DNA from 2 places in the Paraoerskovia marina genome. Region 1 is predicted to be linked to the other one. Evidence: riboswitches for the same ligand, from Rfam matches in the RefSeq annotation. Region 1 holds a riboswitch; the other holds the start of a gene.
The links. A riboswitch is a leader RNA that binds a small molecule or an ion and turns the genes downstream of it on or off. The one in region 1 is predicted to bind S-adenosylmethionine.

Region 1 (4,265 bases):
GGCGGACCTCGTCCTGCATCGCCGCCGTGTACTCCGCCTCCGGCAGCGTGCCCTTGGCGTACTGGGCGCGGGCCCGGCGGATCTCCGGGGTCTGCGGGAACGAGCCGATGGTGGTGGTCGGCAGCAGCGGGAGCCCGAGGGCCTGTGCCTGCGCCTCGGCGCGCTCCGTGGCGTCCCCGCGGGTGAAGTCGGCCGCGGTCAGCCCCGCCGCGCGGTCACGGACTGTCGGCACGACGACGCCCGCGGCGCTCTCGCGGGAGGCGACGGCGGCGCCGGACGCGGCCAGGGCGTCGGCGACCGCGTCACGCCCGTCGCGCAGGCCCGTGGCCAGCGTGGTGACCTCGGCGACCTTCTGGTCGGCGAACGCGAGCCACTCGCGCAGCTGCGGGTGCAGCTTGCGGCGTGCGGCGCCGGGGGTGGAGTCGTCGCCCCACTGCTCGTCGTCCGCGTCGTGCGGGACGTGCAGCAGCGACGTCGAGGTGCCGACGGTGACGCCGCCCGCCCCGAGCGCCGCGACCTGCTCGGCGAGGTCGAGCTTCGCCGCGAGGTCGACGCGCCAGATGTTGTGGCCGTCGACGATACCCGCGACGACGGTCTTGCCCTCAAGACCCGCCACGGGGCCCGTGGGGACCGCGCCGCGCACGAGATCGAGCGAGACGGCCTCGACGTCGGTCGCCGCGAGCAGCGCCAGCGCGTCGGCGTCCCCGCCGCGCAGGTCGCCGAAGGGCGTGCCGACGAGGATCCGCGGGCGGACGTCCTCCTCCGTCTCGACAGGCTCGACGGGCGATGCGCTGGTCGAGTCGGTCGCGCTGGTCGAGCCTGTCGAGACCTCGACCGGCGAGAGCTCCGTCGCCAGCGCGCGGTACGCCGTCGTGACGGCCTCGTGCACGCGCTCGACGGGGACGTCGAGGGTGTCGGTCACGAGGATCGGCTCGTCGAGCTGGACCCACGGCACGCCGACGGAGCCGAGCGCACGCAGCAGGTCGGCGTACGCGGCGACGACGTCGTCCAGGCGGTCGAGGGGCGTGAAGCCCTCGCCGGCGTCGTCGGCCGCCTTCGCCAGGGCGAGGAACGTGACGGGGCCGACCAGGACCGGGCGGGTCGTGACCCCGGCCTCCTTCGCCTCGGCGTACTCGCGGACGATCCGGTGGTCGGCGAACGAGATCGACGTGGTCTCGCTGATCTCGGGCACGAGGTAGTGGTAGTTGGTGTCGAACCACTTGGTCATCTCGAGCGGGGCGTCCTCGCCGCGACCGCGGGCCACGGTGAAGTAGCCGGCGAGGTCGAGGGAGCCGTCGTCGGGGTCGATGAGGTCGCGGAACCGCTCGGGGACCGCACCCAGCAGCGCGACGACGTCGAGCACCTGGTCGTAGTAGGAGAACGACCCGGGGACCGACCCGTCGTCCGGGTTCAGTCCGAGGGAGACGAGGCGGCGCACGGTGTCGCGGCGGAGCGTGCCCGCGGCGACCTCGAGGTCGAGCGTGTCGGCGTCGCCCGCCCAGAAGGCCTCCACGGCCTTCTTGAGCTCGCGACGTCGTCCGATGCGGGGGTAACCGAGGACGGTCCCTCCGGGAAATGCTGTGCTGGTCATGGTGCGAGTCCTTCCGTGAGGGTGGTGGATTCGCCGGAGACCCACGGCCCGCTGGCCAGGTCCGCGGGTGCGGGGCTGGTCGCCCGCGCACCCCCGCCGTCGAGGTGGACACCCTCGAGCAGGTCGAGTGCGGCTTCGTGCTTGTTGAAGGTGTAGACGTGGATGCCGGGCGCGCCCGCGGCGAGGACCGCGCGGGCGAGCTCGACGGAGCGTCGGACGCCGAGGGCGTGGCGCGCGGCGTCGTCGTCCGCCGCGGCCTCGAGCTCGGCGACGATCGAGGTGGGCGCCGGGACGCCGGTGAGCTCCTCGACACGACGCAGGCGGCGCGGCTCGGTCATCGGCAGGATCCCCGCGAGGATCGGGATGGTGACGCCCGCTGCCCGGGCCTCCTCGACGAACTCGATGTACGACGAGGCCTCGTAGAACAGCTGGGTGATGGCGAAGTCCGCGCCGGCCTGCTGCTTCTCCAGCAGGCGGGCGACCTCCTGGGTGCGGGTGGTGCCCGCGTCCCGGTTGCCGTCGGGGAACGTGGCGACGCAGATCGTCAGCGGCCGGGCTGCCCCGCGCAGCGCGGTCGAGACGTCCGCCGCGCACCGCCGTGCCTCGACGCGGCGCAGGAGCGCCACCAGCTCGACGGCCGACGACGGCCCACCCTCCGCCGGAACCCAGTCCGGGTTGTTGACGGGCGGGTCGCCCCGCAGGGCGAGGAAGCTGCGGACGCCCTCGTCGAGGAAGTCCTCGATGACGGACTCCGTGTCCTCGAGCGACGCGCCGACGCAGGTCAGGTGCGCGATCGGGAGGACGGGGGTGCCCGCCAGGAGCTTCCCGACGACGTTCCGTGCGGTCGAGCGGTCGTTGCCCGCCGCGCCGTAGGTCACCGAGACGAAGTCGGGGCGGGCCGCGACGAGGCGGCGCGCCGTCTCCCAGAACTTGGGGGCGGCGTCGGGGTTGCGCGGGGGCATCAGCTCGAACGAGATCGTCGGGCGGGCCGGGGCTGCGCCGATCGTCACGGTCATACGAGTGCCTCAGACATGCGTGGTCTCCATCGGACCTGGCGTTAGCACCTGTACCCCTCGGGAGGCTTCCGTCGGGCAGGTTGCTGCGGTGTCGACGAGCCAGGACTCTCGACCGCTCTGGATGGGTTGCTGGGACGAGCCTACGAGCCGCCCGCATGGTGGGCCAAGCGCTGTCCGTTGGGCGAGACGACGTGACGTGCTCAGGCGGAGGCGCGCCAGACCACGGTCGTCGGGAGCGTCACGTTCGCAGCGGCCTCGGGGCTGCGCAGCTGGTCCAGGACGAGTCGCGCGGCCGCGTGTCCGATGTCGTGGGCAGGTTGCGCCACCGTGGAGAGCTTCGGGGTGCAGCGCTGGGCCCAGTCGCTGTCGTCGAACCCGACGATCCCGACGTCCTCGGGGATGCGGCGCCCGTGCGCGCGCAGCGTCTCGATCGCGCCCGCGGCCACGGCGTCGGACGCCGCGAACACCCCGTCGACCGACGGGTCGCGCCGCAGCAGCTCAGCCATGCCGCGGACGCCCGACGTGTACGAGTACAGGGGGTCCGTCACGACGAGGGACTCGTCGAACCGCTCGCCGAGCGCCTCGGTGAACCCGGCGAGCCGGTCGGCGCCCGAGTCCCGGTCGAGCGCGCTCGCGAGCATTCCCACGCGCCTGCGCCCGGTCGCGACGAGCCGTTCGGTGATCTCGCGTGCGGCGGCGTGGTTGTCGATCGCGACGTGGGGGAGGGAGCCGCCGCCCTCCGGCTGGCCGATGACGGCGGCGGGCAGGGCGATCTTCTCCACGGCCTCCGCGACGGCGTCGTGCGTCCGGGCGGAGACGAGGACCACGCCGTCCACGAACCCGCCGCGGAGGTAGGTCGAGACACGCTCGGCGTCGCTGTCCGACGCGACGACGAGGACGACGAGCTGGTAGCCGGCGTCGGCGAGGGCGTCGTTGGTGCCGAGCATGATCGACCCGATGTTCGGGTCGCCGAGGAACAGCTGGTGGGGCTCGTGGACGACGAACCCGACCGCCATCGAGCGCTGGGTCACGAGGTTGCGTGCCGCATTGTTGCGGACGTACCCGACCGCCTCGATCGCCGCCTCGATCCGCGCCGCCGCGTCCGCGGAGACGTACCCCGTCCCGTTCAGGAACCGGGAGACGGTTCCGCGTGAGACTCCTGCTCGGGCGACGACGTCGTGGACCGTCGCACGTTGCCGCGGGGGAGGGGTCATGAGCGCAGGCTATCTCCGAACTGGTCGTGTGTGCACGTGTACACATCGCCGGAAGTCGTGTAGCGTGCTCGATTGTGTGCACGTGCACACACTGATTTTCGACGACGAGAACCAGGAGTCAACGTGGACGACCCCGCAGCACAGGGCCGCGGTCTGCCGCTGCCGCACCGCGGCATCGCCTTTGGCGGGGACTACAACCCCGAGCAGTGGACGCGCGAGACGTGGGCCGAGGACGTGCGCCTCATGAACGAGGCCGGTGTCGACCTCGTCGCCATCAACATCTTCGGCTGGGCGGAGATCGAGCGCACCCCCGGGAACTACGACTTCGGTCGCCTCGACGAGGTCATGGACCTCCTGGCCGCCCACGACATCTCCGTGAACCTCGGCACGGGAACGTCCTCGCCGCCGCCGTGGCTCACCACCGCGCACCCGGAGGTTCTTCCC
Region 2 (4,265 bases), 570 kb from region 1:
ACCCCATCCACGTCTCGGTGCTCGGCGCCAAGGCCTTCGGGTTTCCCCGCACCATCGCCCACGGCATGTACACGGCGGCGCGCGCCCTGGCGCAGGTCGGGCCGGCGCGGGGCGACGCCTACGACTGGGACGTGCAGTTCGCCCGTCCGGTCGTGCTGCCCGGCGTCGTGGACGTCTCCGTCCGGCCGGGCACCGAGGGCGTGTGGTCCATCACCGGATGGAATGCGCGCAAGCGTCTGCTGCACCTCAACGGGTCGGTGACACCACGCTGACGGTCTCGGCGTGCGAGTTCCGTACGACCTCCTTACGGTCGGTCTCACCGACGAAAGGAGCAGCACATGGGTATCGGCGACAAGATCTCGAACGCAGCAGAAGACGCTCAGGGCAAGATCAAGGAGGGCGCCGGCAAGGCGTCCGACAACGAGCGTCTTGAGGCCGAGGGCAAGGCCGACCAGGCCTCCTCCGACGTCAAGCAGGCAGGCGAGAAGGCCAAGGACGCCTTCAAGCACTGACGCTGACCACGACGGCCCCCACCCGCTGCGGGTGGGGGCCGTCGTGCTGCCAGGTGAGGGTGCGAGGCCGGGCGGCGCCGGACCGTCGTCTCGCCGCTCGCGGCTACTCCGGCAGCGGGCCGCATCCGGCGGACTCGGCGACGAAGCCGGCCGCTGCCGTGGCGAAGAGACCGGAGAGCCCGGAGCCGGCGGGCACGGGACGAGGGTCGTCGACGACGGTCCAGCAGCCGTCCACGACGGTGTACTCCACCTGCGTGCCCTGGGCGACGAACGTCTCGAGGGCACGGATCAGGCGCTCGACCTCCTCACCCGCGGTACCGACACCGACCGAGGCGCGAATGGCCCCGCCGGTCAGCCCGAGCCGTGAGAGCAGCGGGTGGGCGCAGAACCGTCCGTCACGCACACCGATGCCGTGCTCGGCCGAGAGGTAGGCGGCCACGAAGCCTGGGTCGTGCCCCTCGACGGCGAACGTCACGACACCGACCGGGTCCTCGGCGTCGGGCCAGAGGCTGACGACCTCGACCCCCTCGATCGCCGACAGGCCGTCGACGAGGCGCCGTCGCAGCACGGCCTCGTGCTCGGCGAGCTCGGCCGGGTCGACCGCCGCGAGCGCGTCGCAGGCCGCCGCGAGCGCCACGGCGCCGATGACGTTGGGCGACCCTGCCTCGTGGCGGGCCGGTGCGGACTGCCACCGGGTCTCGTCGAGCCCGACCTGACGCACGGCCCCGCCACCGGCCAGGTAGGGCGTGCCCGAGTCGAGCCAGTCGCGGCGGCCGACGAGCGCGCCCGCGCCGAACGGCGCATAGGTCTTGTGGCCGGAGAACGCGATCCAGTCGGCGCCGCTCCGGGCGAGCGAGACCCTGCGGTGCGGGACCAGCTGGGCGCCGTCGAGGACGACCCGGGCTCCGGCGTCGTGCGCGATCTTGACGACGTCCGCGAGGGGCAGAGACTCCCCCGTGACGTTCGACGCCGCGGTGACGGCGAGCAGGACGTAGGGGGTCCGCGCGAGCTCGGCGCGCAGGGCCGCGAGCGTGCCGGAGACCGTCGGTGCGGCGGTCAGCACCGTCGCGCTCCCGCGCTGCCAGGGCAGCAGGTTGGCGTGGTGCTCGAGGTCGAGCACCAGGACCCGACCCGGCAGGCCGTCGGGCCCCGCGGGGACGCAGCCGGCGAGCAGGTTCAACGAGTCGGTGGTGTTGCGCGTGACGACCGTGACGTCGTCCGGCCGTGCGCCGACGAAGTCGCCGATGGTGCGCCGGGAGGCCTCGTACAGGGCGGTCGAGACCTGCGAGAGGTACCCCGCACCGCGGTGCACGCTCGCGTACAGCGGCAGCACCTCGGCGACGCGCTCGGCGACGCTCGCCAGGGCGGGGGCCGAGGCGGCGACGTCGAGGTTGGCGTACCGGATCGGGGCGGCACCGACCCGCGGGACGAGGGTCTCGGCGCCGGTGACGGGGAGCACGGGGTCCAGGTGGTCACAGACCGTGGTCCCGAGAGTTGGTGCGCTCACTGCAGTCCTCCAAGATCCGGGACGCCGCGGCGTCCCACGCTTGCCGCGCACCACCTGGTGAACGGCCGGGTCGTCACCCGGGGCACCCCACCGTGGGAGGAGGGTTGCCGGCCAGCAAACCGGGGTTTCGCGCTGGCACTCATGACCTGCCTCCAAGAATGGCGAGCCGGTCCGGGCCTGTCAAAAGCCGATCTCGCATCGTGGGCATCAATTCTGAGACGGCGTGTTGACGCCCGTCCGCCGTGACGTACGATCCCTCCAACCATCCAGAGCGGCTGAGTGACTTGGCACGATGACGCCGCAGCAACCCCCCTGGCCCTCAGGGCGCGGGTGCTACCGCCACGACCGATGGAGGAGCTCATGAGCACCCCGGACATCCGACCCGCCGACGGCTTTGCCGGTCACATCACCCCCCAGGACGCGTGGGAGATCCTCGCCACCGACGAGCGTGCGGTGCTCGTCGACGTCCGCACCGAGGGCGAGTGGCGCACGATCGGCGTCGCCGACGTCTCCTCGCTCGACAAGGAGACCGTGTACACCCCCTGGGTCACCCAGCTCGGCCCGAACCCGCACTTCCTCGACCCCATCCTCGAGGCCGGCGTGACGCCGGGCGACGGGCGCACCCTCGTGTTCCTCTGCCGGTCGGGCAACCGCTCGATCGGTGCCGCCGCCGCCGCGACCGCGGCCGGTCTCGGCCCCGCGTACAACGTGCTCGAGGGCTTCGAGGGCGACGCCGACGCGCTCGGCGTCCGCAACCAGAACGGGTGGCGCGTCGCCGGCCTGCCGAGCACCACGTGGACCTCCGCATGAGCGCGCCCTACGGGTCCGTCGCGGGCCCCTCGGGCCCCGGCGAGGTGCCCGGAGGCCGTGCGCGCGGGCCTCTGCCCGCGAGCGCCCGTCCGGCGACGCTCGCCGTGCGCGGCGGGCACCGCCGCTCCGAGTTCGGCGAGACCAGCGAGGCGCTGTTCCTCACCCAGGGCTACGCCTACGAGTCAGCCGCCGAGGCCGAGGCCGCGTTCACCGGCGACGCCGACCGCTTCATCTACTCCCGGTACGGCAACCCGACGGTGCACACGTTCGAGGAGCGGATGCGCCTGATGGAGGGGGCCGAGGCCTGCTTCGCCACGGCGACGGGGATGTCGGCCGTCTTCACGTCGCTCGCGGCGATCGTCGGCCAGGGATCGCGCATCGTCGCGGCCCGCGCCCTCTTCGGCTCGACCCTCGTCATCTTCGACGAGATCTTCGCGCGCTGGGGTGTGCAGACCGACTACGTCGACGGTCACGTCCTCTCCCAGTGGGAGGAGGCGCTGTCCACGCCGGCGGACGTCGTCTTCTTCGAGACCCCGTCCAACCCGATGCAGGACATCGTCGACGTCCGTGCGGTCTGCGACCTCGCGCACCGTGCGGGTGCGCTCGTCGTCCTCGACAACGTGTTCGCGACACCGCTGATGCAGAAGCCGCTCGAGCTCGGTGCCGACGCCGTGGTGTACTCCGCGACGAAGCACATCGACGGCCAGGGACGTGTTCTCGGCGGGGCGATCCTCGGGTCGTCGGACTACATCGACGGCCCCGTGAAGACGATGATCCGCAACACCGGCCCGTCGCTGTCGCCGTTCAACGCCTGGACGCTGCTCAAGGGCCTCGAGACCCTCGACGTCCGGGTCCGCGCGCAGAACGCCGCCGCTCACCGGCTCGCCGAGCAGCTCGAGTCGCTCCCCGGGATCGCGGCCGTGCGTTACCCGTTCCTCGACTCACACCCGCAGGCCGACCTGGCCCGCGCGCAGCAGACCGGCGGCGGGACGGTCGTCACCTTCGACCTGGACGTCCCCGCCGGCACGGACCCCGAGACGGCGAAGAAGCGGTCGTTCCAGTTCCTCGACGCACTCCGCGTCGTCGACATCTCGAACAACCTCGGCGACACGAAGTCCCTGATCACGCACCCGGCGACGACGACGCACCGCAAGCTCGGACCGGACGGCCGCGCGGCCGTCGGAATCGCCGAGACGACGGTTCGTCTCTCGGTCGGGCTCGAGGACCCCGCGGACCTGATCGAGGACGTCGAGCAGGCGCTCGCCGCGGGCTGACGCGATCGCCGCCCCGGGGGCCGCGCGAACGTGACGGACGAGACGGAACATCGGTGCCGGACGCGGCGTTGTACCCGGCGATGACTACCACGCCGCGCCTCTCCGTCCTCGACCTCGTCCCCGTCCGCACGGGCCAGTCCAGCGCGGAGGCGATCCACGCCT

Region 2: another riboswitch for S-adenosylmethionine. It lies ahead of BLU20_RS13515 (rhodanese-like domain-containing protein); the one in region 1 lies ahead of BLU20_RS02555 (methylenetetrahydrofolate reductase).

The regions. Positions count from the first base shown of each region.
Region 1 covers NZ_LT629776.1:557,184-561,448, forward strand. Annotated here, with positions in the region: gene metE (5-methyltetrahydropteroyltriglutamate--homocysteine S-methyltransferase) at 1-1,591, opposite strand, end outside; gene BLU20_RS02555 (methylenetetrahydrofolate reductase) at 1,588-2,607, opposite strand; SAM riboswitch class I at 2,631-2,735, opposite strand; gene BLU20_RS02560 (LacI family DNA-binding transcriptional regulator) at 2,808-3,821, opposite strand; gene BLU20_RS02565 (beta-galactosidase) at 3,945-4,265, shown strand, end outside.
Region 2 covers NZ_LT629776.1:2,975,768-2,980,032, forward strand. Annotated here, with positions in the region: gene BLU20_RS13500 (MaoC family dehydratase) at 1-272, shown strand, start outside; gene BLU20_RS13505 (CsbD family protein) at 339-512, shown strand; gene BLU20_RS13510 (aminotransferase class V-fold PLP-dependent enzyme) at 616-2,019, opposite strand; SAM riboswitch class IV at 2,051-2,166, opposite strand; SAM riboswitch class I at 2,279-2,374, shown strand; gene BLU20_RS13515 (rhodanese-like domain-containing protein) at 2,380-2,829, shown strand; gene BLU20_RS13520 (O-succinylhomoserine sulfhydrylase) at 2,826-4,103, shown strand; gene BLU20_RS13525 (LLM class flavin-dependent oxidoreductase) at 4,184-4,265, shown strand, end outside.